DNA from 4 places in the Lysinibacillus sp. GJ-1 genome. Region 4 is predicted to be linked to each of the others. Evidence: riboswitches for the same ligand, from Rfam matches in the RefSeq annotation. Region 4 holds a riboswitch; each other region holds the start of a gene.
What was found. Region 4 has a riboswitch for cyclic di-GMP ahead of LO754_RS18900 (NPCBM/NEW2 domain-containing protein). Riboswitches for the same ligand answer to the same signal wherever they lie in the genome.
Positions count from the first base shown of each region.

Region 1: another riboswitch for cyclic di-GMP. It lies ahead of LO754_RS20525 (methyl-accepting chemotaxis protein); the one in region 4 lies ahead of LO754_RS18900 (NPCBM/NEW2 domain-containing protein).
Region 2: another riboswitch for cyclic di-GMP. It lies ahead of LO754_RS16455 (hypothetical protein); the one in region 4 lies ahead of LO754_RS18900 (NPCBM/NEW2 domain-containing protein).
Region 3: another riboswitch for cyclic di-GMP. It lies ahead of LO754_RS20560 (hypothetical protein); the one in region 4 lies ahead of LO754_RS18900 (NPCBM/NEW2 domain-containing protein).

Region 1 is NZ_CP088912.1:4,106,634-4,114,312, reverse strand. It holds gene LO754_RS20540 (alpha/beta-type small acid-soluble spore protein) at 120-314, opposite strand; gene LO754_RS20535 (DUF1456 family protein) at 509-1,006, shown strand; gene LO754_RS20530 (hypothetical protein) at 1,240-1,434, shown strand; cyclic di-GMP riboswitch class I at 1,660-1,745, shown strand; gene LO754_RS20525 (methyl-accepting chemotaxis protein) at 1,853-3,601, shown strand; gene LO754_RS20520 (SDR family NAD(P)-dependent oxidoreductase) at 3,591-4,343, shown strand; gene LO754_RS20515 (sodium:solute symporter family protein) at 4,368-5,861, shown strand; gene LO754_RS20510 (hypothetical protein) at 6,036-6,728, shown strand; gene LO754_RS20505 (methyl-accepting chemotaxis protein) at 6,801-7,679, opposite strand, start outside.
Region 2 is NZ_CP088912.1:3,304,743-3,312,421, reverse strand. It holds partial or broken gene LO754_RS16460 (valine--tRNA ligase) at 1-1,448, shown strand, start outside; cyclic di-GMP riboswitch class I at 1,573-1,674, shown strand; gene LO754_RS16455 (hypothetical protein) at 1,762-2,163, shown strand; gene LO754_RS16450 (bifunctional folylpolyglutamate synthase/dihydrofolate synthase) at 2,305-3,597, shown strand; gene LO754_RS16445 (bifunctional folylpolyglutamate synthase/dihydrofolate synthase) at 3,594-4,862, shown strand; gene LO754_RS16440 (hypothetical protein) at 5,760-6,404, shown strand; gene LO754_RS16435 (Maf family protein) at 6,503-7,096, shown strand; gene radC (RadC family protein) at 7,129-7,679, shown strand, end outside.
Region 3 is NZ_CP088912.1:4,116,585-4,124,263, forward strand. It holds gene LO754_RS20550 (methyl-accepting chemotaxis protein) at 1-388, opposite strand, end outside; gene LO754_RS20555 (hypothetical protein) at 426-1,142, opposite strand; gene LO754_RS20560 (hypothetical protein) at 1,178-1,552, opposite strand; cyclic di-GMP riboswitch class I at 1,701-1,788, opposite strand; gene LO754_RS20565 (tRNA dihydrouridine synthase) at 1,971-2,924, opposite strand; gene ltaS (lipoteichoic acid synthase) at 3,246-5,198, opposite strand; gene LO754_RS20575 (bile acid:sodium symporter family protein) at 5,571-6,554, opposite strand; partial or broken gene LO754_RS20580 (FAD-binding oxidoreductase) at 6,566-7,679, opposite strand, start outside.
Region 4 is NZ_CP088912.1:3,804,261-3,811,939, forward strand. It holds gene LO754_RS18890 (ABC transporter permease) at 1-700, opposite strand, end outside; gene LO754_RS18895 (hypothetical protein) at 938-1,936, opposite strand; cyclic di-GMP riboswitch class I at 2,210-2,296, shown strand; gene LO754_RS18900 (NPCBM/NEW2 domain-containing protein) at 2,502-7,679, shown strand, end outside.

The sequences.
Region 1 (7,679 bases), 300 kb from region 4:
TATAGGTGCATTACTTATTCTTTTATTAGTATTCATCTTCGTCATGATAAAAGGGGCAAGAAAGTAAGTGCCAGGTACTAAAACAATTCTGAATTGTTTTAGTGCCTGGCACCTTTTATTTATTTTTGTCTTTTTTCAGCCATTTCTACAAGTCGTTTCGTGATTTCTCCACCTACGGAACCGTTCGCGCGAGAAGAAGCATCTGGCCCAAGTTGTACGCCGAATTCTTGTGCGATTTCATATTTCATTTGATTAACAGCTTCTTGTACACCAGGAACTTGAAGTTTATTGGAACTTCGATTTTTATTAGCCATTTTTCTCACCTCCTTGTGCTATTAGAATGGTCGGCAGTTTGATTTTCATACATTTAAAAACAAGGAAATGTGCAATCTACATACTATAGGCGAGGAATAATTGCAAAGCTAGCTAAAAATACAATTTACTCTGTTATAATAAAGCCTGGCTCTTATAAATTCAGATTTTGCAAGGAAATCAAGGAGGTTTTGCTATGACGAATAATGATATTTTGATTCGTTTACGATATGCACTAGATATTAAAAATACGGATATGGTAGAAATTTTTAAGCTTGGTGGCATGAAATACACTAAAGAGGATGTATTAAACATGCTTATCAAAATTAAAGAAGATGAAGAAGATATCCCAGAGAATTACATTAAATGTAATAACAAAATGGTAGAGGCATTTTTAAATGGTTTAATTACTTTTAAACGTGGCCCTCAACAATCAAAACAAGGTCAACAGGAAGGGACACCACCGGTTACAGGGAAAGAAAGCCCAAATAATATGCTTTTGAAAAAAGTGAAAATTGCAATGGCTTTAACAACGGAAGATATGCTTGATATTTTATATGAAGGTGGCGTAACAGTATCGAAAGGTGAGTTAGGTGCGATTTTAAGAAATCCTAGTCATCGTAATTACAAAGAATGTGGCGATCGCTTTGTGAGAAACTTTTTAAAAGGTTTAACATATAAATATAGAGATTAAGTATTAAATTGTTAAAGCGAATTGTGGTCGGATGCTTACCTACAGTAAGCGTCCCGCCTTTGTTTGTATTGGATGAAGTACATAATAACAATAAAAGCAATAAAAAATAAATTGTAAAATCACCATTATTTTCTTTGAACAGTTGATAAATGTGACGGAATTTTGTACAATGAAATTGACACAAAGTTGTCACAAAGGGAAAAGAAATGTTCATGAATAGAGGGGTGCTTTTTATGATATTTTTTGATTTTATTTTAATTGCTATTTCTTGCATTAGTATTCCATTAATAGTTGCTGTTATGTTAGACATTTTTTATGCAGAACGTAAAAAAGTTCGTTTTTCATTACGCCGTACTTCTGTATGGTATATGTGCGTTTTTGCATTATCCTTTATTCCAGCTGTCTTACTCGTAACACAACTTGCATAATTGAATAAACATTTAGGGGTAAGTGTTTATCAGAAATTTAAGCAGCAATAACGTATGTTTACGTTGTCGCTGCTTATTTTTTGTCAGGACTTTTTACAATAAAGAAGAATATTTTTACATAGTAATTATTTCATTGTTTGTACATAAGTAGTAAAATAAGAGCATGGACTAAATAGTAATTTTGGAAGCTGTATTGATTATTTTTTACTATTATGTTAATTTGAGGAGAAATAAGGGCAAATCTACTGAAAGGTAGAGACGCAAAGCTACAGGTCTAAGGCAGATAACGCTATGATGGCTGGGTTGCAAAAGATTAGTAGTTATTGGGATTTATTATTTTTTTATCTTTAATAACCTATTTCTTTTGAAATAGGTTATTTTTTTTTGACCTATAAAATATAAAGAGGAGGAATTATCTATGCAATTTTTAAAAAATGTTTCATTGAAAAACAAATTATTACTTACAGTTTCAATTATTGTTTTAATGTTGATTTCTATCGTTACAACGCAAAGTATTAGTGAGCTTAACAAAAGAATGAATGTAGATTTGGAACAAGAGTTAAAAAGTGTTGGTATATTGACAGCTATGAATCTCGATAGTGATCAGATAAAACATTTATTAACTGAAAAAGGGGAAAGTAATCCCGATTTTAAAAATCTCCAAAAACAGCTAGATATGATTCAGGAAGAACAGGGGATAATGAGCTGGAGTTATATTTGGGATATGAAAGATAAAGGTGTTAATCCGATAGGGTATACATCCAACTTGAATGAGGTTTATGAAGCTGGTGAGATTTTCGAAGATTTAGCAGATGAACATGTAGCAACAGCTAAGCGTGCAATTGACAGTAATCAGTCTGAAGTGACGAACGTATTCGAAGATCAATTTGGTGCTTGGAGAACAGTATTTACCCCTATTAAAGATGATAATGGCAAAATGATCGCCTTATTAGGTATTGATTATTCCGCAGATTACATAAATACAATCATTAAAACAAGTATGACAAAACAAATTGCAATTGCAGTTGTTGGTTTGATTATTTTACTAATTTTACTTTACATAATTATCGATCGACTATTAAAACCTCTTAAGAAAGTAGTCGATGTTGCAAATCAAGTGGCAAATGGTGAATTGCAACAAGTTGAATTAGAAATTACAAAAGATGAAATAGGGAACTTATCGCAATCTATTCAAACGATGGTTACCAATTTGCAACATATTATTTTAAATATTAGAAATACATCTAATCATGTTTCTTCTGCTGCAAGTCAGTTAACTGTCAATGCAGGAGAGTCGTTTAACAGTTCTACCGATATTGCAAAGGATATGAAACGTATAAATGAGAATGCGGAAGCATCTATGGTGATGACAGAAGAAACTGCTGCAGCTATGGAAGAAACAGCAACAGGTATTCAACAAATAGCTGACTCAGCAAATACTGCTGCCGAATCATCTATAGCAGCATCTCTTGCTTCTGAACGTGGAGATAAAGTCGTGCAACAAGTTATATCCCAAATGGAGCTAATTAATGGTTCAGTAGAACAAATTGGCAAAACCATTAATGGCTTACATGTTAATACGAATAAAATTAGCGATATTGTGAGTCTTATTACAGCAATTGCGGATCAAACTAACTTACTTGCTTTAAATGCAGCTATTGAAGCAGCAAGAGCAGGAGAACATGGTAAAGGTTTTGCAGTGGTAGCAGATGAAGTGAGAAGGTTGGCAGAGCAATCCTCGCAATCAGCAACAGAAATATACAATCTAATTAGTACGATTCAATCCGATTCAAATGCTTCCATTGTCGTGATGGAAAAAGGAAAAGCAGATGTAAAAGCAGGTATGGAATATACAGATGAAGTAGGGGAAATCTTTAAAGAAATTCTTACATCATCGGAAGAAGTCGCTAGTCAAATTCGTGAAATTTCAGCAGCCTCTCAGCAAATTTCTGCTTCGTCAGAGGAAGTTGCAGCGTCTGTCAATAACATTAAACAATCAGCGGAGCTTTCATCAGAGTTTTCATCTAATGTGTCAAAAGCGACACAGGAGCAATTAACGACGATGCAAGAAGTGAAAGAGGCTTCTTCTTCTTTAGGAATAACAGCACAAGAATTACAAGCACTTGTAGCAAAATTCAAATTGGAGAATGATGAAAATGGAAAATAATTTAGCACAAAAAAATGTTCTGATTACTGGTTCTAGTAAGGGCATCGGAAAAGCAATTGCACTTGCATTCGCAAAACAAGGTGCCAATGTATTGATTAACTATATTGGTGACGATCATGAAGCAGAAGAAGTGCGAGCACAGGCTGAAAAGCTAGGTGTACGAGCTTATAAATACCGTGCTGATGTATCAGACTCTCATCAAGTACAGGACATGTTCCGATACATGGATAGTCATCTCGGGCAGATTGATATTCTTGTAAATAATGCAGGATTTGCACAAGCTTCTAGCGTGCTAGATTTAACAGACGAACAATGGGACAGAATGATTAAAGTACATCTTTATGGATGTTTTTATAATTGCCGAGAAGCAGCGAAACGAATGAAAGAACGAAACAAAGGCAAGATTATTAATATTTCTTCAGATATTGGTAGTCTAGGTTGTGAAGAGTTTACGCATTACTCAGCTGCAAAAGGCGGCATTAATGCATTTACGAAAGCTTTGGCAAGAGAATTAGCGCCCAACATCTTAGTAAACGCTGTAGCTCCTAGTGGGACACTCACAGATATCCTACAAGAATTTGGAGAGAACTATATTGAAGAGGAATCTGCAAAGTATCCATTAAAACGCTTGGCACAACCTGAGGAAATCGCAAAAAGTGTACTTTTTTTAGCCTCTGACAACGCTGATTTCTATACAGGTCAGATTTTAACGCCTAATGGTGGAGTAGTGATGAACGGATAATGTAAGAACTAAGGAGCAATAAAAATGTTGAATATTTTAATCTTTAGCGTGTACTTAATTTTTATTTATTATATTGGTTATAAGGGGTATAAACGCGTTAATACGGCAGAAGATTTAATCGTAGCCGGATGGAGCATGCCTCTCTCAGTTGTGACGGGAAGTTTAATTGCGGCTTTATTAGCCGCTCCGTTCTTTTTTGCAGCTGTCGGTTCTGGTTATACGAGTGGCGGCTTTGAGGGATCAGCGACGATGGGTGGTTTAGGGACCTGTATGATTCTTGGTGCGCTTATATGGACCAAACCGCTTAGAAGATTAAAAGGATGGACATTAGCAGACTACTATGGCTTAAGATATGGTAGTAAAAAGTTAGGAGCTTACACAGGGATTGTAATGGCTATCGCCTTTGGAATCTTTAATGCAGCAGCTTTAACGGTTGGTGGAACGTATATTATCCAGCAATTGCTACAAATAGATTTTGTTCCAGCAGCATTATTATTTGTATCGTTAACAGCACTGTATTCTGTAATTGGCGGTTTATGGGCTGTAGCCTACACAGAAATCGTACAAGGTGCGCTAGCAGTAGCTGGTATTTTAGGTATTACCATTTTTGTGTTTATTTATTATCCTGATGTGACGTTTAATCCGGAGTGGTGGAATATAAGTGAATTGTTTAATAAGGCAGGAGCTGAATTTTGGACGTTATATCTTGTATTAGCGCTTGGTGATATCCCTGCTGTTGACTTAGGTCAAAGGGTAGCCGCCGCGAAAAGTCCAAAAGTAGCACAACGCAGTATGATTATAGCTGGTATCGTTATTATAGCGATTAGTTGGATTCCTGGCATGTTAGGTGAAGCCTTTAAAACAATTTATCCTAATAGCACAAATCCAGAAACGTTAATGCTAGCCTTTGCACAAGGATACTTTCCTCCTCTTTTAGCTGCAATCTTTTTAACAGCAATGGCAGCGATGGGAATGTCGACTGTTGCCGCATGTTATGTTGCAACTTCTGGTATTATCACAAAGAATATTTATTTAGACTTTATTAATCGTAATCCTAATCCTAAAAATTTATTGAGATTTTCAAGACTTGTGATTTTAAGCAGTGCAGTATTAGGCTTAATCTTGGCTGTTAGCTTTCAAAAAGTAATTGATTTAGCTTACTTAGCTTGGGACGTAATATTCGTGACGATTTTTTGGCCAATTGTCTTAGGTCCATTTTGGAAGCGGGTCAGTACGCCAGCTGTCTGGGCAAGTATATCGGTCGGGCTGATCTATTATATAATCACAACACTAACTTTTGTACCTAGTTTATCCATACAGTCTGAAGGCTTTATAGGTTTAATAAACGAATTATGGCAGGCACCTGTTTTCTCTGGAGTAGTCATTTCAGGTATAACGATAGTGATTGTCAGTTTGCTTGTGCCACCTTCACAACATGTGCTAGATATGCATAAAATTGAAAAAGATAAAACATTAGATAATGTAGGCAGTAAGGACGAGCTAGTGAAACAACAATAAGCTCTGTGTTAGCTTAAAAAGACTTGTTCAACAACACGAAACACTTGAGGATACCAGTGTTTCGTGTTTTTTTATTATCCAAAAATGAAGCATGAAAAGAGAGATAGCTGAATAAGATTTCTACTATAGAGATGTATTTTCCCTATCTATTATTTTGTTGAAAGTGGGATAATAATGAAAACAATCTTTCTAGTATTGTTAGGTACGATATATTTGTTTTTAGCAATGGCAATGGATGCTGAATTCATAAAAAAATTGTACTTTTTAATTGGCATAACCTTAGTCATCATTGGCGTAATACGTTTTATTAAATGGAAATATCATACTTTTAGAATAATGGCGGAGCGTAAAAGTGCAAGTGAAGAAGAGTTAAAGAATATCCCTCATACCCATGGCATCATTGCAAGTGATGCTTTACATGCATTATTACTGAATGAGCAATCCAAAACACTTATACTGGCAGTTAAAGAAGATTGGGAAGCAGAAGTAGTAAAGAAAGAAGTCCGTTTTAATGAAATTTATGAGGTAGCGATTGTAGAGGACGGTCATATTGTGGCAAGAACTAGTAATGGTTTGTTTAGTGACTCTTTACTAGCGGGGGACCATCATGTTTTAGTAGAAGAAGCGGAGATTGAGGAAGAAGCATGTGAGGAACAGGAAGTGTTCCACTTAGCTTTAAAAATGGTGGTAGACAATCTAAGCGAACCAATTATAGAGTATATCTTTTTAGAACAAGAGGATGGCATTTCAATAGAAGATGATACGTATATCGAAGCAATGGCGTTGTGTGAACAATGGTATCAAAAGGTCAGTATTATTATCAAGCACTATGAATTAGAGCGAGTACCTATCCGACATTGGCAATAATCCTATACTAGATGTCATCTAGCCTAATAAAAAAAGCTATCACGAAGACATTCGGATAGCTTTTTCCTTGTATTAAAGTGTGAATTTTTGTAGTTGTGTGTTTAGCTCTTCAGCCATTTCAGCTAATTGATTGGCACTCTTTGAAATTTCATCCATTGTTGCAGCTGTTTCTTCAACAGTGGCCGTTGTTTGCTCAACACCAGCAGCGGATTCTTGTGAAATAGAAGCCATTTCATCAATCGAGCCATTAATCGCTTCGGAATGTTGGGAAATTTTTGTTAAGTTATTTGAAATCACATTAATATTGTTATTCATATCCTCGATCGCTTGAGAAATTTGATCGAATGTATGATTCGTTTGATTTAATTGTGCTGTTCCTTTTTTTACTTCTTCATAACCAGATTGAAGGGAATTTGTGACATTGCCTGTTTCGCTTTGAATGCGATGAACGATTGTTGAAATATCTGTCACAGAGAATTGTACTTGTTCTGCCAGCTTACGCACTTCATCGGCAACTACTGCAAAGCCTTTGCCATGTTCTCCTGCACGTGCCGCTTCGATGGCAGCATTTAAAGCAAGCAAATTCGTTTGGTTAGAAATTTCATCGATTACAGAAACCAATTTTGAAATTTCAGCAGACTGTTCGTTTAAACCTTCTACCTTTTTTACGGAATCTAACACAATGTCATTAATAGTTGCCATTTGTTGTGTAGATTGAACCATTAATGTTTTCCCTGTGTTTGTTAAATCATGTACTTGCCCCGAATGCTCTTTCAACTCAATGCCTTCTTGCGTTGTTTCATAAATATGGCGTTGGAACGTTGTCATAGTTTCAGCTAAATCGCTAGCTGTAGAGGCTTGTGTTTCTGTTCCAGTCGCAAGCTCTTGCATGGTATAGGAAATTTGTTCCGTACCTGTCTGAACTTCATTAGAAGATTGCGCTAATTCCTC
Region 2 (7,679 bases), 500 kb from region 4:
TTGGATGGAAAATATCCGTGACTGGTGTATCTCTCGCCAATTATGGTGGGGACACCAAATTCCTGCATGGTATCACAATGAAACAGGTGAAATTTACGTAGGTAAAGAAGCGCCTGCAGACGCAGAAAATTGGACACAGGATGAAGATGTGTTAGATACATGGTTCTCATCAGCACTATAGCCATTTTCTACAATGGGTTGGTATGACGAGGCAAATGAAGAATATCAACGTTACTATCCAACAAGTACGCTTGTAACAGGATACGATATTATTTTCTTCTGGGTATCTCGTATGATTTTCCAAGGTATTGAATTTACTGGACAACGCCCATTCAAAGATGTATTAATCCACGGATTGGTACGTGATGGCGAAGGACGTAAGATGAGTAAATCACTTGGTAATGGTGTGGACCCAATGGATGTTATTGAGAAATACGGAGCGGATTCACTGCGTTATTTCTTAGCAACAGGTTCATCTCCAGGCCAAGATTTACGATATACAACGGAAAAAGTAGAATCTGTTTGGAACTTTGCTAATAAAATTTGGAATGCTTCCCGTTTCGCACTTATGAACATGGATGGAATGACATATGATGAAATCGACTTAACTGGTGAAAAATCAGTAGCCGATAAATGGATTTTAACGCGCTTGAATGAAACAATTGAACGTGTGACTTCATTAGCAGAACGTTATGAGTTTGGTGAAGTAGGTCGTGAACTATATAATTTCATTTGGGATGATTTCTGTTCTTGGTATATTGAAATGGCGAAACTACCGCTGAATGGTGAAGATGAGGCTGCTAAGAAAACAACTCGATCTATACTAGCTTACGTATTAGACCAAACAATGCGTCTATTACATCCGTTTATGCCATTCATCACAGAAGAAATTTGGCAACATTTACCTCATGAAGGTGAGTCAATTACAGTGGCAGCATACTGTGCGTACGGATCTTCACTTTGCTGAAGAAGCAGACAATATGAAGCTCCTTATGGATATTATACGTTCGGTGCGTAATATTCGTGCGGAAGTTAACACACCTATGAGCAAAAAAGTACCGTTGTTCATTTCTGCTAAAGATAGTGCAACAGTTGCTACTCTTGAAGCGAATAAAGCCTACTTAGAAAAATTCTGTAATCCTGAGCCGTTAACAATTGGTGAAGGCTTAGAGGCTCCGAGTCAATCAATGACGGCAGTAGTAACGGGAGCAGAGCTATTCTTACCGCTTGTAGGTCTTATCAATCTAGAAGAAGAAATCGCTCGTCTAGAAAAAGAACTAGAAAAGTGGGCGAAAGAAGTGAAGCTTGTCACTGGTAAGCTGTCCAATGAAAAATTTGTTTCAAAGGCTCCAGAAGCATTAGTAAATGCCGAACGCGAAAAATTAGCGGATTATGAAGAGAAACATGCAGTGGTATTAAAACGTTTAGAAGAATTAAAAAACATGTAATAGCATAGTGATTTGAAGAAACAGCAGATGGCGAAATAGTCATTTGCTGTTTTTCTTTTTATGCATCAAAAGTTATGTATTGAGTTAGGAAAAAATATATAGTATTATCTATTTTAGTTAGTATAATAGATAAAGGCAAACTATCCGAAAGGGTAGGACGCAAAGCCTAGGGTCTAAGGTGAAGAGAAATGAGTATTTTTCAAACTATGATCGCCTGGTTACCATTAAATGAAATTTTTATTTGATTTTATGGCCATTCTATGTTGAGTAGAATGGTCTTTTACTTTGAATGCAAGAATAACGGAGGTTTATTATGTCAGGAAATATTGGAACAATTGTAGTGAAAGTAAACAAAGCTTGTGATGATTTAGATTTTGTGAGCGCTAGGGGAATTATAGAAGCAAATCTTTTAAAGTTATCGGAGGCTAAATATTATCGACTATTAAATGCAAGTGGACGGGTTCTTATTAAGCATATTTTAGCGGATAATAAGGGACAAAAAGATACGAAGATTTCATTAACACGTACAGATTTACTAGTGATAAATAAGATTAATGAGTATTGTTCAAATTTTGATATTTCGATGCTGAAAAGAACATTAAAAAATTCGTTAGAACTAGTGCAAAGATCGGATGTTATGCCACTCTTAAATAATGATGCAAAAATAATTTTAGATGATATGGGAGCGCTATTAGGCATCCATCAATTACAATAATTTGTTGTTTATTTGAAAAAAAATAGTTAAAAACACACAAATGATCACTCCTACAGTGGTTTTCTGTGTGTTTTTAAATTTGTATCAGAATTGTTTGTGTGCCAATCACCCTTTATACTGTAGTGAAAGGGAGTGTTTCTTTTGTTTACTACGATAAAAGCATGTACAGATTTTATTTTTACATTAAAGGCGGTTGATCATAAACGTGAACCTTTAGTCATGATGCGTGAAGTATTGGCGCGTTTAGGGGACCCGCATAACAAGTTGCGCGCCATCCATTTGGCAGGTTCCAATGGCAAGGGGTCCACCGTAAATGTACTGAGAGAAATGCTAGAGAATGCAGGATATCGGGTTGGTGCTTTTACTTCACCACATTTAACACGTGTCAATGAACGTATGACCATCAATGGAAAACAAATTCCGGACGAGCAATTTTTACAGTATATGAATAACGTAGCTTCAATCATTGAGGCAAATTATAATGGGGACTATCCAAGCTTTTTTGAGGTCGTCACACTTATTATGTTCCAATATTTCGCACATGAAGAAGTGGATTTTGCGTTAATTGAAACTGGGCTCGGTGGAAGACTTGATGCGACCAATGTCATAACACCACTTGTATCCATTATTACAACGATTTCTTTAGAGCATACGGCTTTTTTAGGCGATACATATGCGAAGATTGCTTTTGAGAAGGCAGGTATTATTAAAGAAGGTGTACCCGTAGTGGTTGGTGTTAAAAATAAAGAAGCACTTGCTACGATTCAAAAGGTTGCACAAGAACGTCATGCTAGGTGTCTTGTTCTAGGGCATGATTTTAACGTGATTGCACAGGAGCAGGAGATGGGCATGCAATCATTTCATTATCACAATGCGCATCTTGACCTCACAGACATTCAATTAAAAATGGCAGGAGCGCATCAAATCGCTAATGCGAGTCTGGCTATCACAACGATGGATTTATTACGTGAAAAAGGGCTTATTCATTTATCCGAAGAGTCAATGCGCCAAGCGCTACAACATGCACAGTGGGCAGGTCGCTTTGAACAGTTCCCTAATAATATTGTATTAGATGGTGCTCATAACTCAGAAGGAACTGCCGCATTGATTCGAACATTACAGAAGGTCTATCCAATTCAACGCTATCGATTTATTTATGCAGCTCTTTCTGATAAAGACCATGCCAATAGTATTGCGTTAATGGATGCAGTAGCAACTTCTATATCTTTTACACAAATTGGACTACCCAATGCCATGCCAGCTGAACAGTTAGCGATGTTATCAACGCATCAAGACAAACGATATAACAAAAATTGGAAATATATAGTAAGTGAAGTCATACAACATAAGGACCAACAAGATATTGTTGTGATTACAGGTTCGCTGTATTTTATAGCTGAAGTTCGCCAATGGATACAGGAGGGAGCACAATGATTCCTCAGTTTGATGATTATAAGAAAAAATGGGCTTTAACTAGTGATGATGTAATTAAGCCAGGGCTTACAGCGATTGAAGAAGCATTGGCACTTGTAGGGAATCCTGAAAGAACATTGCAAATTGTGCACCTTGCAGGCACGAATGGCAAAGGCTCAACATTAACATTTTTAGAGTCAATTGCGCAGGAACATGGCTTAAAAGTAGGCAAGTTCATGTCTCCATGCATTTTGAATGTGCATGACCAAATTCAAGTAATGCAACAACCTATTTCAGCACTAGAGATGGATCGCGTTTTTCATCAAATGAAGAATGCGGGGCTTAGCGGTAAACTAACGGATTTCGAACTTTTAACTGTCGCAGCGTTTTTGCATTTTGTCCATTGTGATGTCGATATTGCATTAATCGAAGCGGGTATGGGGGGCTTACTAGATAGTACGAATGTAGTGCAACCTATTGTCTCGATTATTCCGAGTATAGCGCTAGAGCATACAAAATTTTTAGGTCCGACTATTGAAAGCATTGCGCAGCATAAAGCAGGGATTATTAAACAGCATCGACCAGTTGTAATCGGGGATTTACCTTGTGAAGCAAAGAACATTATTGAGAGAGAAGCTAATGCAAAGCAAGCACCTGTTCTAGAGCTGAACAATCAATTCCATATTGTGCGGATGCATGACTATGAGAACTATAAAAACGATACTATGGACTTACATATCACAAATCTTACACGTCATATGAAAGGACCTCATCAAGCGAATAATATGGCATTAGCCATTACTGCATTTTTAGAAGTTGCGACTGCGCTAAATGTAGCAATCAACGTGGCAAGTATACGCCAAGGTATTGAAATGGCAAGTATTTTAGGACGATTTGAAGAGGTGTTGCCATATATTATTTTTGATGGTGCGCATAATCCAGCTAGTGCAGAAAAATTGGTAGAAACGGTTCGCCAAGCGTTTCCTAATGAGTCTATTACCTTTGTTGTCGGCATATTAGGTGATAAGGATGTAAAAGCAGTTTTGCAGTACTTAGAGCAAATTAGTGAGACATTTTATTTTGTTGATTTTGATAATCCGCGTGCGATGTCAGCACAAGATATGTTGGCATTATGTTATGCCCCGCAAAAAGCAATTTTGCAAAATACAATTCCATTTTTACAACAGCAATCAGAGAAGAAGTGTAGAACAATCGTAACCGGCTCTTTATATTTATTAACAGAAGTGCGCGGTAGCTTGCTTGACGGAAGCGGACATAGGGAGTGACAACTGTTTTTCCACTCCTGCGTGCGATTTAGATAGGGGATTGCTAGAAGGATAAGGATAGTTACTTGAGCAACGGCTTGTCAATTGCTTTCAGTATGTTACAAAATCGCCATGCAATTTATGTAACCAGTGGCTGTAAGTAACATTGGATTAAGTAGCTTGTGCCTGACACGGTAAAGGACACAAGTTACTTAATCATTGTAAGAAGGAAGATAGTCATCAATCCTTGCGATTTTAAACTTTATTGCAACGTATTTAGCACCAACAGCAAGTGCGGTTATAGTTGATCTAACGTATTATTAAAGGGTGCAGGGTGCAAAATCTTAGATTTTTTACAGATTTTTGTGAAACAAATGGATGGCTCTAATAAATTTTAAATGCGGAGGGGTTACTTATGAAATTTTTAAATAGTAATTTTTTTATTTTTATTTTGGCTTTTGTGATTGCTATTGCGTTTGTCAACCCGCCTGTAATAAGTGATGTTAAAAGTATAATTTATTTTTCTACGTATATTATCATTTTAAACTTAGCTGGATTTGTCACAATAAAGTTTATCTTTAACGTCTTTGATTTAACTATTTTGAAATTTAGTAAGCAATGAAAATTATAGGTTTAATTAGAAAGGTAAAGTCAACTCACTAATGGGTTGACTTTTTTATTTTTTTATCACTTATGTAAGTTCATGCCAACAATCACACTCTAGTGAGGCGTAGGCAAACACTTTATATAACAAGGTAAAAAATATAATGTAGAACCTCACCAATTTCTATTAATGGTAATGCATTAAATTAGCATTTAAGCATACTCTCTAACATATACTTATATGAAATAACAGCTGATAACAGTGTCGTCTTTTTTATGTTCGTTTTGATAGTTGAAGGAAGAGGTGATGAAGGTATGAAAATAGTTAGTCATGTAGTGAGAAAACAAGTAGTGCGTGCAATGCTAATTGGTGGTATTGTCGGGCTTTTTGGTGTTGCAGTTTTTTTAGGTGTTCTCCAAGCTAGTACCCAATTTTCTTTAAAAAAGGAAAGTGAAGTAGCGAAAAACGAAACTGAAACAGAGGCAGACTCCGCAACAATTCCGACAACAAGCGGTACTGCAAACTCAACTATGTTTTTTGCAAGTCAAGCGGGCGTATTTTCTAATTATGCAAGTGCAAGTGCATTTGTCTCTGAACATCCGTCATTGCAAGAAAGTGCAATTGTAGAAGTAGAGGGCAAGTTTTATGTATGGACAAGTATAGTGAACGAAGAAAGTGAGTTAGTGTTTTTAAAGGACCCACCAACATTTAAAAAAGTGTTTAGTGTTAGTGGTGAAAGTTGCAAGGAGGCGACAATTGCTGAAGTGATAAAAGTATTAGCTGATAAAAATACGACAAAATTAAATTTTAAAGAGGCAACGAAGGATTCCACTCTTCCTGCTGATTGGCAAAGTATTGGCAAGGCAGCAACCTCTATTTCTAGTGATTTAAGTATCGTGCGTCTCCAAATTTTTGCACATTATAAGTCCAAAAATGCTTGTCTTCAAACGAAATTCTAAGTCGAATAGTTAGCTATATGAGTGTTATCTTGATTTTTTGAAAATTTTCAAAAACCGTATTCTCCGTTATGATAGAGAGAAGGAGGAATGGTGAAATCATGTTTGAAACAAATCATAAATTAGTACTTGCTTCTGCATCACCACGACGAAAGGAACTGCTTGCTATGTTGGACCTTCCGTTTGATATTGTAACAAGTGATGTAGAAGAGACAAGTGTAAAAGCAACAACTATGCAGGATTATGTAACAGGTGTGGCACTGCTAAAAACACGAGATGTAGCTAAGAAAGTGCCAGCAGCAACGATTATTGGCGCAGATACAATCGTCGTTTTTAACAATGCGTTACTGCATAAGCCAAAAACACGGGAGGAAGCTATTTCACACTTATCTCGTTTATCAGGCAAGCGTCATACGGTGATGACAGCAGTTGCCATCATTGAGCCGAATGGTATAGAAACAACATTTGTAGAAGAAACAGCAGTTGTATTCCATACTTTATCACAGGAGCTTATAGAAGTTTATGTAGCATCTGGAGACCCTTATGATAAGGCGGGCGGTTATGGTATTCAAACAGCGGGAACCCTTTTAGTTAAACGAATTGAAGGAGATTATAACAATGTTGTCGGCTTACCACTTGCAGCGTTGTTTGCGCAATTGATAGCGAAGCATATTATTCAATTTGCGAAGGAGTGAAGCTATTGCCAACAGATGTTTTACCAAAAACGATGATTCGTGACGTCAATATGGCAGATCGACCACGTGAAAGACTACTTCGTCAAGGTGCAATGAGCTTATCGAATCAGGAGCTATTAGCTATTTTATTAAGGACAGGTACGAAGGAAGAATCAGTTCTTGCACTTGCGAATCGTGTATTAAGTACATTTGAACGTTTACACCATTTAAAACATGCAACTATTGAAGAAATGATTGCCATTAAAGGGATAGGGGAGGTAAAGGCAATTCAAATTTTAGCTGCCATAGAGCTTGGCCGGCGCTTGTCTCAAAAGCAAAATGATGACAAGTTTACCGTTCGTTCTCCGCAAGATGCCGCAGCATACCTTATGCCAGATATGACCTCTCTAAGTCAAGAACATTTTGTCGTCCTTTTCCTTAATGTCAAAAATCAAATTATGCATAAGCAAACGATATTTATCGGGAGCCTAAACGCTTCTATTGTGCATCCGAGAGAAATCTTCCGTGAGGCTGTCAAGCGCTCTGCCGCTTCTATTATTTGTGCGCATAATCATCCAAGCGGTATACCTACCCCAAGTCCAGA
Region 3 (7,679 bases), 310 kb from region 4:
ACGTCGTATTCGATTGTTCTGAAATTTGGTTTGATCTTATAGACAGTTCTTCGATAGCCACTGTGATGTCTTCAATCGAAGTTGAACTTTCCTCAGTAGCTACTAATTGTTTTTTTAACCCTTTTCCTACCTCATCAATGGCTGCTCTAACGATATCAGCCTTCTCCGCTGCATACTCTCCATGTTCAACAAGATTTTGACCTTTTTCATTTATATTTTTTTCGTATAGATGAAATTGCTCTTTTAATTGACTTGCAGATAATTCCTCTGCCCCGTTTGTCACTTCACTCTGACTATCAGCCTGACGTTTAAGCGAAAAATATCGGTAAGCAAAATACAAGGACGTGCATAATAAAAATACTATAATCACTAGCATAATAGCATCCATGATATAAAAATCTCCTATTCTCTCTACCTATGATGTTTTATAACTCTTTTACAATAATATAAATTCCATCAGCTACAGTCGCTGGGATATCGTTTAAATGCTCATTGCTTTCGTATTTATGAACAATGAAATCCCCTTCAACATTTACATACTTTTCAAATCCATGATACTTCTGTAACAAGCTCATTGACTTCGGATTTGTTGCTTCAGCTAACACCAGTCTTAACCCTTCTTCAGATGCTTTTTGAACTAAAATATCACCTAACGTTTGTACAATTTCATGGCGATTGTGCTCAGCGATGACACCTAATAAAAATAAATGCAGCACTTCATTATCTTCCATTTCTTTTCCATAACGTTGTTTATAGTCATTTAAGAAACGAACATCGATATCCTCTAATACATCCATCACTATATTCATATCAGAAAACGTGCCACTAAAAATAGGACCTTCATGTATTTCCAGTGCGTTTGTATCTCCAACTAAAGCGCCTACTACATTACGCTCTGCATCGAGCGCAACAACACAGTATCCTTGATGCACATTGTCTTCAATGTATTCTTTCGTGAATTGGTAGAAATCATCATAAGGTAATTTTAAGGAGTACCCGATTATCGGTTCTTGCACCCATTTACCGGCTACATCTACTCCAACAAATGTTTTTGCTAAACATGTTGCCGCTTTTTCAATTAAGTCTGGTTGGTCTTTTGTAATGATTTCATATGTATATACATCTTGTAATGTTGGCATCATAAATTCCTCCAAATATGCTTCTAGTGATTTAAAAACTATCGTGTTGCTAATTGTGATACATTGTCAACTACTGTTCCTGGGAAATTCACTCCCTCTAAAGCATTTCTCACTTGCACATAGGCAATTTTAGAGGCTGGATTGACAATATAGATATCTTTGAAGCCAAGTGATGCGTAAAACATTAATGTTTGCCCTAGTTCCGCTGAAACTTTAGATGGAACAGGTGATTGATACGTTGCATCAACTACAAAGGTATAGGATTTTTTTGGTACTTTCGCCACAGTCTCTTCCAAATCTTTTATATATTCCTCTACAAGCTCTGTTTTAATAAACCCATGAACTTGAACGTGTACTTCTTTTTTTGCTTCATAAATCGCCATATTATATTTCGGTTTATCAACGACTAACATTTTTAATCTCCTTTTTCATATAGTTTTTTTACTATCCTATACTAACAAGACTTTATTAACGCTATAGTTCTTTAATTTGTCTCCTTTTAGGAAAATAAAAACTACCCTTATTATAAAAATTAAGGATAGCCAAATAATCGTTTATTATTTTGGCAACCCGACTATCATAATCCCAATAGGATTTTAGACTCGTAGCTTTGCGTCCTTACCTTTCAGTAAGTTTGCCTTTTCATTTTCTTAAAATAATACTAACATTATTACAATTTTACATTATAAATTACATGTCAATTTTTGTCGACACTAGTAGTATTATCTAAAGAATATTAGGTAAATATAAGTAATATTAAGATACTACGTAGTAAGAATGTAGTACGTGCCAGTCACTCAAACAATTTAGAATTGTTTGAGTGACTGGCACCTATTCAAATTGATTGAGCAATTCGCGTACTTCATCCGTTGTCTTTGTATTCATTAACTGATTTCTTAATTCACTTGCCCCGCGGAATCCTTTAACATAGATTTTGAAAAAGCGATGCAGCGCAGTAACTGAGCGTGGTAGCTCCTCAGCATATTGATCTTGAAGATCAAGCTGTAATCTTAAAAGATCAAGATATTCTTTACTACTATGTTCCTTTGGCTCTTTTTCAAAAGCAAATGGGTTTTTAAAAATACCTCGTCCAATCATCACGCCATCCACACCATATTGTTCAACTAGCTTCATACCTGTTGCACGGTCAGGGATGTCTCCATTGATTGTTAATAGCGTATTTGGCGCAATTTGATCTCGTAATTTTTTAATTTCCGGAATTAGCTCCCAGTGTGCTTCTACTTGGCTCATTTCTTTTCTCGTACGCAGATGGATTGATAAGTTGGCGATATCTTGTTTTAAAATATGTGTAAGCCATTCCTGCCACTCATCCACTTCTGTGAAGCCAAGTCTTGTTTTCACACTGACAGGCAGTCCACCCGCTTTCGCTGCTTGAATAAGTTCCGCAGCAACATCAGGACGTAAAATAAGACCGCTTCCCTTGCCTCGTGAAGCCACATTCGGTACAGGACAGCCCATATTAATATCAACACCTTTAAAACCAAGCTCCGCCATACCAATACTCATTTGTCTAAAATATTCAGGATTATCTCCCCATATATGAGCAACCATAGGCTGTTCATCTTCAGTAAAAAGCAAACGTCCTCGCACACTTTTCTGACCCTCTGGATGACAATAGCTATCTGAATTTGTAAACTCGGTAAAAAATACATCTGGTCTACCTGCTTTACTTACGACATGACGAAACACAACATCCGTCACATCTTCCATTGGAGCAAGTACAAAAAATGGTCGCGGTAAATCCCGCCAAAAATTATTCGTCATATTTTACTTCAAACCCTCTCATTATAGGATATTCGGTTATTCACTTATCCCCTAAAACTTCATTGCTTCTACTTCTAAAAACGAATCGTCCTTAACACCGTAATGCTAGTTTCAGCAATAAAGTCATTATTATAGTATAACCTAGCTTTTGTTATTTATCTTCATACAGTTCCTACTTTAATTAGATTTCTAACTTCTAAAATCAGGAAATACTATGCACTAGCAGCTCGTGTTAAAAAGCGAAAAGGCAGTCCTAGCTAACGGTACAATATCATAAACTTCGTGATATCAAACTCATCATCTTGAACTGCCTACTAATTATTATTTAGCTTCTATACTGTCATCTTTGTTGTAATTGTACTTTGAAGGATCTACTGGCGTATAACCTGTTGGTTTATAAAATCGCAGTAAATCACCATTCACTACTTTGTCAGATAAGCCTAATTTAAAATCTACTTCTTTTTTAATAGCTTGTGCTGCCTCTAGTTGACTATCATCTAGTAGTAATCCAGTTTTATTATCATAAAATTTTTCATTAATTGAATAAATCTCTGGACTCACAAAATCGCCATTTCTAAATGGCACAATTTCATTATGCTCATCTGATAATAAGTCTGAACCGAATTGAATAAAGTTTTGCGTATCAATTCCTAGTAAATGTAAAAGTGTTGGAAGCAAGTCTGTTTGACCACCATACGTATGGTTGATACCACCTTGCATACCTGGAACATGAATAAATAATGGGACACGTTGTAAATTAGCACTTTCATATGGTGTAATTTCTTTCCCCAAAACTTGTTCCATTGCTGCATTATGATTGTCTGAAATACCATAATGGTCACCATAAAGAACAATCATTGAATTATCATATAAACCTGATTCTTTTAGTTGATTAAACATTTGTTCAATTGCTTCGTCGGCATAGCGTGCTGTTTGGAAATAATTATCTACACTTGCATCGCCTGTATTCGCTTTATCGATTGTTACTAAGTCTTGATTCATTTTATATGGATAATGGTTCCCTACCGTAATTAATTTAGTATAAAACGGTTGTGGTAAAGAATTTAAAAAGCTTTGCGATTGTTCAAAGAACGGTTTATCTAACAAACCATATTCAGCCATGTTATCTGAAGAGGCTGTGTCATAATAACTTGCATCATAAAACTTATCAAATCCAAATGATTTATATATAACATTTCGGTTCCAGAAGCTTCCGTTGTTACCGTGGAAGACAGCCGATGTATAACCATAATCTTTTAAAATACTTGGTGCTGCTTGATACGTATTTTGTGCTTTTGTAATATAGGCAGAACCTTGTGGTAATCCGAATAAAGAGTTTTCTAACATAAATTCTGCATCAGACGTTTTACCTTGACCTGTTTGATGGAAGAAATTATCGAAATACAATGTATGATTATCTTTTGCTAATGAATTTAAAAATGGTGTAACTTCTTGACCGTTTAATTTATAGTCGATTAGGAAGTTTTGGAATGATTCTAAGTGTAAATAAATTACGTTCATTCCTTTTGCTGCACCAAAATATTTTGCATTCGGATTAGCGTAGTTCGATTTTGTATAGTTAATTACTTCGGTAATATCACTACTATCAGCCAACGCTCTTTGTGAGGAAGCTTTCATCGTTTCTACTGAGTCATAAATCGTATAGTTATACATACCTAAATATTTCACAATATAGTTTCTATCAAACCCTCGCGTTAATAGTTGAGGGCGACTAGCCTCAGCTAATCCTAAATTGACAACTGATACGATTAATGCAAAAGCAATAATCGTCATTGCTTTTTTATATCCAAATGATTTTGTTTCTTTTGGAACTTTGCTTGAGAATCGTAAATAAAACATGACAACGACATCCACAAAGAACAAAATATCATAAGGTTTTAATAATGAAAGAATACTACCACCTAAATCGCCAAAGTTTTGCGTTTGGAAAATGGTCGGTAATGTAATAAAATCACTAAAAAATCTGTAATACACTACATTAGCATATAAAAGAATTGACATCAGCGTGTAAATAACAAGCAGTAATGTATATCTTTTCTTTCCTCTAATTAAAAAAGCAATCCCTAAAAATAGCATTGCTGAACCTAGTGGATTTAAGAGTAAAAGGAAATGTTGAAGTGCTCCTTCTACACCTAAATCAAATTGTGCTGTTTGCGTGATGTATGTTTTCATCCATAACATGACTACAGCTACTATATATATCCCTAAAAAACTGTTTAATAAGTCACTTTTTTTACTTATTAGACTTTTCATTTCTGCACCTACCTATTACTTATTAATAGAAATCTAATGTTAGATTGTTCGTATAAATTTCGGAAAATTATTACTTCACTATAGCTTTTTTTCGGTAGCTAATGTATAATACTCCCGTTTTCGCACTTCTGTCAAGTTGTAGACGATATTGCAAGAGAATAAGTTTCGTTTCTCACTACTGCTGCTATGCTTGCCATAAAAACATCCTACAAACATTAGTTTTACTAACCTTTGACAATACATTTATTTGTGAAAAGATTTATCCTAAAAGAAATCGATCGTAACATACCTATAACGAGCAAAAAGAAGAACGAATTCCAGCAAAATTGGAATTCGTTCTTGTCTTATTATATTGATAACGTCTACCATCTCTTATACTTGTGTTTCGACGTTGCTTTCTTGTATTTTTTCACTAAGCTGATGTTCAATGTTTTCCGTTTTTTTCGACCAATAAGTAGCAAGAATTGGACCGGAAATATTATGCCACACAGCACCAAGAACACTCGGTAAGGCAGCTAACGGACCAAAATGGGCAGTGGCTAATGCTACCCCAAGACCAGAGTTTTGCATCCCCACTTCAATGGAAATCGCTCTCCGATTACTTTCATCAAGTCCTAATAGTAGCGCGGTTAAATAGCCAAGCAGCAGTCCAAATGCATTATGAAGCATTACTGCCGTAAAAATAATAAATCCTGCCGATGCTATGCTATCAACATTGCCAGCAACAACTGCAGAGACAATAATGATAATAGCCACTACTGAGATAAGAGGAATGACGTTAATGCTCTTTTCTACAATCTGTGGGGCAAATTTCCGAATAACAATCCCCAAAATAATCGGCAAAATAATCACTTGAATAATAGAAGTAAACATTGCCATTGGATCGACCGGCATCCATTTACCTGCAAGTAATAGAAGTATGAATGGTGTGGCAATTGGCGCTAATAACGTTGAAAAGGAAGTCATCGTAATGGATAATGGGACATTGCCCTTCGCTAAATACACCATGACGTTCGAAGCAGTACCCCCTGGAACTGAACCGAGAAGAACAAGCCCTGCCGCTAATTCTGCGGGTAAGTTCATGATATAGGCAATGGAAAAAGCAGTCAGCGGCATAATAAGATATTGAGCACAAACACCAATAATAACGGGCACTGGATTCGTTAAAATTAATTTGAAATCAACCGCTTTCAACGTTAGTCCCATACCAAACATAACGATGCCGAGCAATATTGTAATATAGCCCCCAAATAGTAAAAATGGGTCGGGAATGATAAAAGCAATAACAGCTATGCAGATGACCCATAGCGCAAAGTATTTTCCAGCTATCGTACTAATCGCTTCTAATATTTTCATATTCCCACTCCCTATTTCTTTATTTTTAATATTTTATTTGGATTCAACAGTGCATCCGGATCAAGCGCTTGTTTAATCTTTTCCATCACAAGCAGTGCTTTCCCATGTTCTTTCTCTTGGTATTTCTGTTTCCCTATACCGACACCATGCTCTCCTGTACAAGTTCCCCCTCGTTCAAGCGCATACATAACAATTAATTCATTAAATTCATCCGCCTTTGCTATGTCATTAGCATCCTGCATATCAATCATTAAAAGAACATGGAAATTGCCATCACCGACATGTCCAACAATCCCCCCTGTAAGGGCAAACATATTCAGTGTTTTTCTCGCATGTTCAATAGCCCCTGCTAACTCAGAAATCGGCAAACAAACATCTGTCACCATCAGTTTTTTTCCTGGATGTCCATGGACATAGGCGTAAGCTAAATTATGGCGAGCTTCCCATAGCTGATTTCGCGCTGCATTGTCAGTCTCAAAAACTATATTTTGACAATTATGCTCTGCTACAATTTCTTTCATAAAATCAACGTCTTGCTTTAAACCATCTTCATTTCCATGAAACTCTAAAAATAACGTTGGTTGCTCCTCATAAGCTGTTTTACTATGCAAGTTCACTTGTTTCATAGAAGGTTCATCAACCAGTTCGACTCTTGCGATTGGAATTCAGGCCTGTAAAATACTAACGACTGCTTCGACTGCATCATTGACTGTTTTGAAAGATGCTCGAGCAGCCATTACATATTCAGGAAGTCCATAAACTTTTAGCGTCAATTCCGTAAAGCAACCGAGCGTTCCTTCAGACCCTACAAAAAGACCGTTCAAATGAAAGCCAGATGAAGATTTTTCCGCTAAATTACCGGTATGAATAACCGTACCATCTGACAGCACAACTTCTAAATCTCGAACTTGATCGCGCATTACTCCATATTTAACAGACGTTGTGCCACTCGCATTTGTCGCGGCCATTCCACCTAGTGTTGCATCTGCCCCAGGGTCCACTGAAAAAAACAAACCGTATTTTTTTAACTCTTTATTTAACTGCGAACGCGTTACCCCTGGTTGAACTTTTACGAGAAAGTCCTTCTCCCTCACTTCTACTATGTTGTTCATGTCTGAAAAATCA
Region 4 (7,679 bases):
CACTAATGACAACTAAAAACCAGACAATCATATTAAGAGACATTTGTTCTGCGCTATAACTCGGTATCGTATTTAAAAAATCACTTTTTGAAAAAGCTTGTAATCCTGTATACGCTTGTGAGGCATCCCCATCTGGTGTAAACACTAATTGCATTTCTTTAACTCGATAAATTTCTTGGTAATCTTCCATACTAATATAGGCAACTGGCGCATGACTATATTTCTTTTGTTCAACAAAATCTTTTACAATAAACTTGCCACTAAACTGATTGTTCGTTACTGTATCGCCTATCTGTATACCTTTATCCTTTAATGAGCTATCTAAAATAATTTCTTCATGTTTAACATTTGCAAATAACGGCGAATCGGTAGCTGTTACAAATGCCACGCTTTGTTGCTTTCCTGCCTTATCATTGATAAAGCCCATTTGAATAGAAAAGGCAACAGCATCTTTTTGTTTGCTTAAAATTTCATCTTGGGTACTGCTATCTATTCTAGACAGATTATATGTTTCATCTGCATCTTCATTCATGTAAAACTGCCCCGCTGGCAAATCTTTAATAAGCGCAGCATTGTCTTGCGATAATCCATTTGCCAAACCCGAAATAATAAAGGTTAATAAACTCACCAGAAAAACAATCGAACCTAAAATCACAAATCGCACTTTATTTTTCTTCATTTCTTTTAAAGCTAGGTTCATTTTAAACCCCTCCTATTTCTTTTTACATTCTTAGAATATAGAGTCAACATGAACACAACATGAACTGAAAATGAACGGAAGATGAACTAAACATTACAGTTCAATATCGCTGCCGCTTGCTATTCAAACAAAAATAAAAAACCTCCTACGCATAATGACGTAGAAGATTGTGTAAATGGTGATGGAAGCTCGTTAACCGCGGTAACGCTAAACGGCTAGAATATCGCTCCTAAAATGTTACAAGTAATGTTTTTGAATTACTCGCATTAATTTATTGGCATTTTCTTCACTAATTGAGAACATCGTTTGTCTAAAGTTAAAACCTTGTCCACAAATAGCTTTCATTTCAGAAGCACTTAATGGACGTTTTAATATACAAAAATCTTGTAAAGGTGTATTTGTCTCTGCATTAGCATAGCCATTATAATCTTGCTTGTTATATTTACCGGAACCTTTTCCGTATCCTACAATGCCAGCGCCGCTTTTATAAAGGAATACGATATCGCCCTTTTGAATCTTTTCTATTTTTTCTTGCCATCCTTTATGATAAGCCGCTGCTTTCATTCCAGTTAACATTTCATCTGTCGTTAGTGGATTATTGTTATGATTCGTGTTTAAAACGTAGGCGCTACTCTCATATTCTAAATAACTTTCAATTGGCGAATACATATTAAATTCAATATAATGTTCACCATTCACTTCAAATATCCAGTAGACAATGGCATCAATAGTCAAACCGTTCTTCTTCCAATAAATAATTGCTTCTACCGTTTGTTGGTCTAAGCCATTTGTCATAACAATGAAATGTTGCTTATTATTAAACATCTCTTGGGTAATTTGATTACTTGCATCTTTATCAAAATACTGCTTATGGGCATCCATTAACGATATATTGCCTTGGCTATATTTGAGGTATTTTTCATTGAGCTCATCGTAACTACTATTACCGAATAATTGACCATATCTCAATACTTGTAGCAAATTCTCTTGATTTGAACCCCATCTTTTCAATTCAAATATATATAAATCGCCATCTTTATCAACTGCTAAAATATCGGGTTCTTCTTGTCTTGGACGCTCGTTAAATATTGTCATTAAATCTTTGCTAGAAATAAAATCTTGCAGATGTTTAGATACTAACCTTTCTAAATCCTTCTCTTTCCAACCAATCGCATCAAGACTCACTCTTTTTACCTTTTCATAATCCCAGGAGGACTTATTTAATTTATATAACATGTAGACCATTTCCTTTCATTAAATAGTATCAAATCTATTATTTCACCTATTGTAAATATTTTCAATATCAGTACCCATGACATAAGTAGTTTACAGATAAACCATTTTTCTCTTACTAAAGTCTTTTACACATAACAAATGAACCACCATTAAATGACATTATTTTTCGCCCAATAAAAAAAACCTCGCCATTTTACCCGAATTATAGGTGGTAAAATATAGTGCAAATTGTACTTTGGCAATGATTTTCCTTATGCTATTCTTTATTGTAGAAAATTGAATAGGCAAACCTAAAGAAATTTAGGGACGCAAAGCTATAGGGACTAAGGTTTTTAATAACTATGTCTGCCAGTTGCCGAAGAGTACATACTACTTTTTGTTTAGTAAGGACGTAACACACAACCCACTGATAATTATATATTAATATAATTTACGAAAGGCATTTTTTAGTGCTATTTATTATAATGTGGGATTTTTTATGATTGCCTTATTTAAAATAAAGCTACTCTTTTTTGAGTAGCTTTTTTATGTACTCTGTAAGAAAAATGCTTAAGGAGGAATTTAGATGAAAGTAGTAAAGATTGTAACAGTATCTGCCCTTGCTTTAAATTTAGTCGGTGGTCCAATGAATGTTTTAGCCACTGAAAATCCAAGTGGAGATATAGTTAAAACTTCAGCCGAAGCTCGTACTAATTATTCCATCGCTTCGGTGAAAAAATTTGAATTGTACGGAACAGATATTTTAAAAGCATACGATGACGTATTTAAAATAGCGAAAGCAAACATTCAATCGATTACGAACAACGGCGGAAAATATGGAAGTTCTACTATAGATAAAGCGATTGATGGTGATATAAACAGCCATTGGGAAACAGGGAAACCCAATAGTACCTCCTTCACTAATGAAGTGATCATTCAGTTCCATGAAGCATCTACATTAAATCGAATTGTCTATGCAGCTCGTCAATCTTCTACAAAAGGAAAAGGTTTTGCACAGCAGTTTGAAATTTATAGCTCCACTACAGATACAGGCGATGATTTTACACTCGTTTCATCAGGACAATATACAGGTTCTACTGGAGATATCGTCGAAATCCAATTCAACCCTACAGAATTTAAACGACTAAAATTTGTTTTTACGAAAGCAAACCAAGATTGGGCAAGTGCATCCGAGTTTCAATTTTATAAAGAAGATTCTGTCTCTGACAAAATGGCGACACTCTTTACAGATAATACAATGAGCGCTGTAAGTGACAAATTCAACACCATAGATGCTATCAATCAATTAGAGGTCGAAACCCAAGGCCACCCCTTCTACGTACAATTCAAAGAAGATATTGACAATGCGAAAGCACTGCTAAGCAATGAAAAAATTACAGCGACAACTGCACTAACTTCGTCATTTAGCCATTATGCCAACGAAGCGTATTCAAAGTTATTTAGAATGGATAAGGCAAACATTAAAGAAATTACCAACAATGGCGGACACTATGCGAGCGCCGTTATCAAAAATGCCATCGATGGCGATGTTCATACATATTGGGAAACAAATAAAAGCAACACAGCTACATTCTCAAATGAAGTAGAAGTTGAATTTATAGAACCTGTTACATTAAATCGTATTATTTATGGAGCAAGACCTTCTGACCGTAAAGGCTTTGCCGAGGAATTTGAAATTTACGCTTCCCAAACGTCAAAAGGCGAAACCTATGAACTTGTCTCAACAGGTAAACATAACATGGTCGCAGGATTAGTAGAGGCAAAATTTGCACCGACGACATTTAAACGGGTGAAATTTAAATTCACTAAATCCAATCAAAATTGGGCAACACTTTGTGAATTAGCCTTCTATAAAGAAGATGCATTAGACGATAAAATGGCGCAGTTATTTACTGACGGAACGATGAATACAGTTTCCCCTGCATTCAACAGCATCGAACATATGAACGCATTAGAAGAAGAAGCGAAAACACATCCACTATATGCTACTTATAAAGACAATATCGAATTAGCTAAAAAAATAATGAACGGTGAAGTGGTTACAGAAGGAAGAATTATAGTAGCCGAGCAACACGGGGATATGGTCAAACATGCCAATCAACAATTGAAATTCGGCTTCGGTAACAATTTACAACCAACTGGCCTTGCTGCCCAACCGGGTGATCAAATTACCGTTTACGTTGACGCATCAACAACTGGTCCGTTACCACGCTTGGCATTTTCACAACAAGAAGGTGCTTGGAATAGTTGGCGACAAGGTGTCAGCTTAAAAGTCGGTAAAAACGTCATCACTGTTCCTGCCATCCCTAAAACTTCTTATAATAAGAAGGCCGTTACACCTGGTGGCACAATCTATATTGAAAATCCTTATACAGCGGAACAGCAAGGTAAAGCACCGACCTTAAGATTCGAAGGTGTTGAGAGAATTCCATTTGCAACAAAGTCTACAAACGTAGAGGAGTTCAAACAATTTTTAATCAACTATAAGAAAAAAATTGATGAAGATATAGCGAAACATCCAAATGTTGAAGATCGCAAAGTGCTTGATATTGTAGAAGTCGTTGGTGACCATTTATTTTGGACAGGTACTGCAACAGGTGCTTACAAAACCTATATAGAAAATGGCTATAGCCCGCTCCAAACCATTGAATCGTATAATCGCCTTATGGACGAATTATTTAAGTATTACGGTTTAGATGGGCGCAGTGAAAAACATGATCCAAAATTAATAAGAGAAAACGTACGACTTGCACAGCCTTATGCGTACATGTATGCAGCTGGCGATCATATTGGCACACTGGATGATGTTGTGGCTGATATTTTAGTTCCGATAGAAGAAAAAGGCGGTTCATGGGGGCTTATCCATGAAATCGGTCATCGTATGGATATAGGTGTACGAACAATCGGCGAAGTAACAAACAATATGCTTCCACAGCATATGTCAGCACTTTACGGGAAAATCGATGGACGCATTCCATATGAAGCGAACGTTTATAAAAACGTATTGAAAGAAAACACAAAAGATTATAACGATCAAGGTTTGTTTGAAAAACTAGCCGTTTACTGGCAACTTGAAATGTATAGCCCTGGCTATTGGGGAAAATTAAACGCTCTTTACCGCGAAAAAAATGTCACGCTAACAGATGGCGAACGTTCTAAACAACAATATTTAGTCGAGTTTTCTTCTGAAGCGCTCGGTTTAGATTTAAGTGAACACTTTGCTCGTCATGGCTTTGTCGTAACGGACGAAACAAGAGCAAAAACAAGTAAGTATCCAAAACCAGATAAAAAAATATGGTATTTAAATAATAGTGCGGTCGACTATAAAGGGAATGGTTTGAAAGGAAAAGCAGTAAACGTAACATTGGCATCCAACCAAGCTACCAAAACAAATACGCTCTATTTATCCGTTGATAAAGAAAAGCAAGATGACTTTTTAGGTTATGAAATTTTTAGAGATAATGAATTAATCGGCTTTACAAGTACTCAACAATTTATCGATCAACATATCGATAGTACAAAAAATTACACGTACAAGGTTGTTGGCTATGATAAACAATTAACTGCACTTCAACCAGTAGAAGTAAAGGCATTTACCCCTACCCTATCTATTGAAGATAAGGTTACAGTCAAGCTACATCAAACATTCAATCCTATGGATTATGTTAAAGCAATTTCCTATAGTGGCAAAGATATCACGAATACGGTCGTTATTAAATCGAACACAGTAGATATGACAAAAAAAGGAATCTACGAAGTTGTCTATGAAATCAACGATGAAGGCATCCAAGAAACAAAAACTATGACTGTCAATGTCGTAAGTGATATGCAGTATATTTCTGATATGACAGCTAGCTCTGCCAAAGTTGGTTGGGGTTCATTACAAAAAGATAAATCTGTTGCAGGTGGCACCATTACGTTATTAAGACAAGGTGTTGAGGCAACGTATGCCAAAGGACTCGGTGCACACGCAAACGCAGAAATCGTATATAACATAGAAGGTAAAGGCTTTACCTTCTTTGAAAGTTACATCGGTATTGATCAAGTGGCAAAAAGCAAAGCTTCATCTGCCACGTTTGAAGTTTGGGTCGATGGCGAGAAGAAATTTGCCAGTGATGTATTCAAAGCAAATACAGATCACGGCTACATCCATATCCCTGTTACAGGAGCAAAGGAAGTAAAGCTCATTACAACAGATGCCAATGATAGTGGCAATTCTTCAGACCATACGATTTGGGCTGATGCTAAGTTCGGTAAAGACTCGAGTCAACCTACTTTAACGCTACCTGAAGATTTGACGATGGTGAAATTAAACAGTGATTTCGATTTACTAAGCGATGTAACAGCAACTGATATCGAAGATGGTGATGTTAGTAATCAAATCCAAGTCACTGCCAACGGTTTTAATACGAAGAAAACAGGTACTTACCACGTCGACTATACCGTAACAGATAGTGATCATAATGTCGTCACAGCAACAAGAACTGTCTATGTTTATAGCGACGAAAAATTCGCCTCTGACATCGGTTGGCAATCGGCACAAACTGCGTATAGTACCGTCAACAAAGACAAAGCATCATCAGGCGGTTCAATTAAAGTATTAACGAATGGTGAAGTAAAAACTTTTGCCAAAGGTATTGGTACGCATGCGAATTCTGAAATTGTTTACGATTTAACAGGCAAATACTATGATTATTTCGAAACACTTGTTGGCATTGACCGCAACATAGCTGAAAACACTAACTCTAGCGTAACATTTAAAATACTTGCTGATGGACAAGAAATATATAACAGCGGCGTGATGAAATATCAAACAGAAGCAAAATTAGTAAGAGTTCCACTTGCAGGTGTTAACGAGTTAAAACTGATTGCACATGACTCTGGCAATGGTAATGCATCCGATCACGCTAACTTTGCTGATGCTAAGTTCTATGTATCAAACGGGATACCAGAACTAACAATTGCAAAATCAATCGCAACAAAAGTTGGAACACCTATTACCATGGACGATAGCTATGTGGCAACTGATGCTGAAGATGGCGATTTAACATCTCAAGTACAAGTAACGGGCTTAGATCAAGTAAACTTCGATCGCGCTGGCCGTTATGACATTACGTATACGGTTGTCGACAGTGATGGCAATAAAGTATCGAAAAAACGCATGATTTCAGTAGTTAACATGGATGATTATCATTACTTAACTGATTTTCAATGGCACTCTACACAAAACAGCTATACAGCACCATTAAAAGATGTTTCTATTAGTCACAATGCCATTCGTCTAACAGGTGATGATGGTCGTGAAAAAGCATACGAAAGAGGTATTGGCGCCCATTCAAACTCTACAATTATCTATGATTTAAGCGATAAAAATGCCGATTTCTTTACTGCCTTTGTTGGTGTAGACCGTCAAATGTACGGTACGGTTGGCTCTGTTACATTCCAAGTGTTTGTTGATGGAGAGAAGCAATTTGACAGTGGCTTGATGCAATCGCGAGACCCTCAACAATACATTGAAGTAAGCATCACAGAGGCCAAAGAACTAAAACTGGTCGTAACTGATGGCGGCAATGGCAACGGTTCAGACCATGCTTCATGGGGAGATACTAAATTACATTTCGCTAATGCAGAGCGCGTTTTTACGCAAACATTAACGCTAGCACTAGAGGATGCCAAAGCCATTCCTATAGAAAACTATATAGCGGAGTCCATTCAAGCATTACAAGCGAGTATAGCAAAAGCT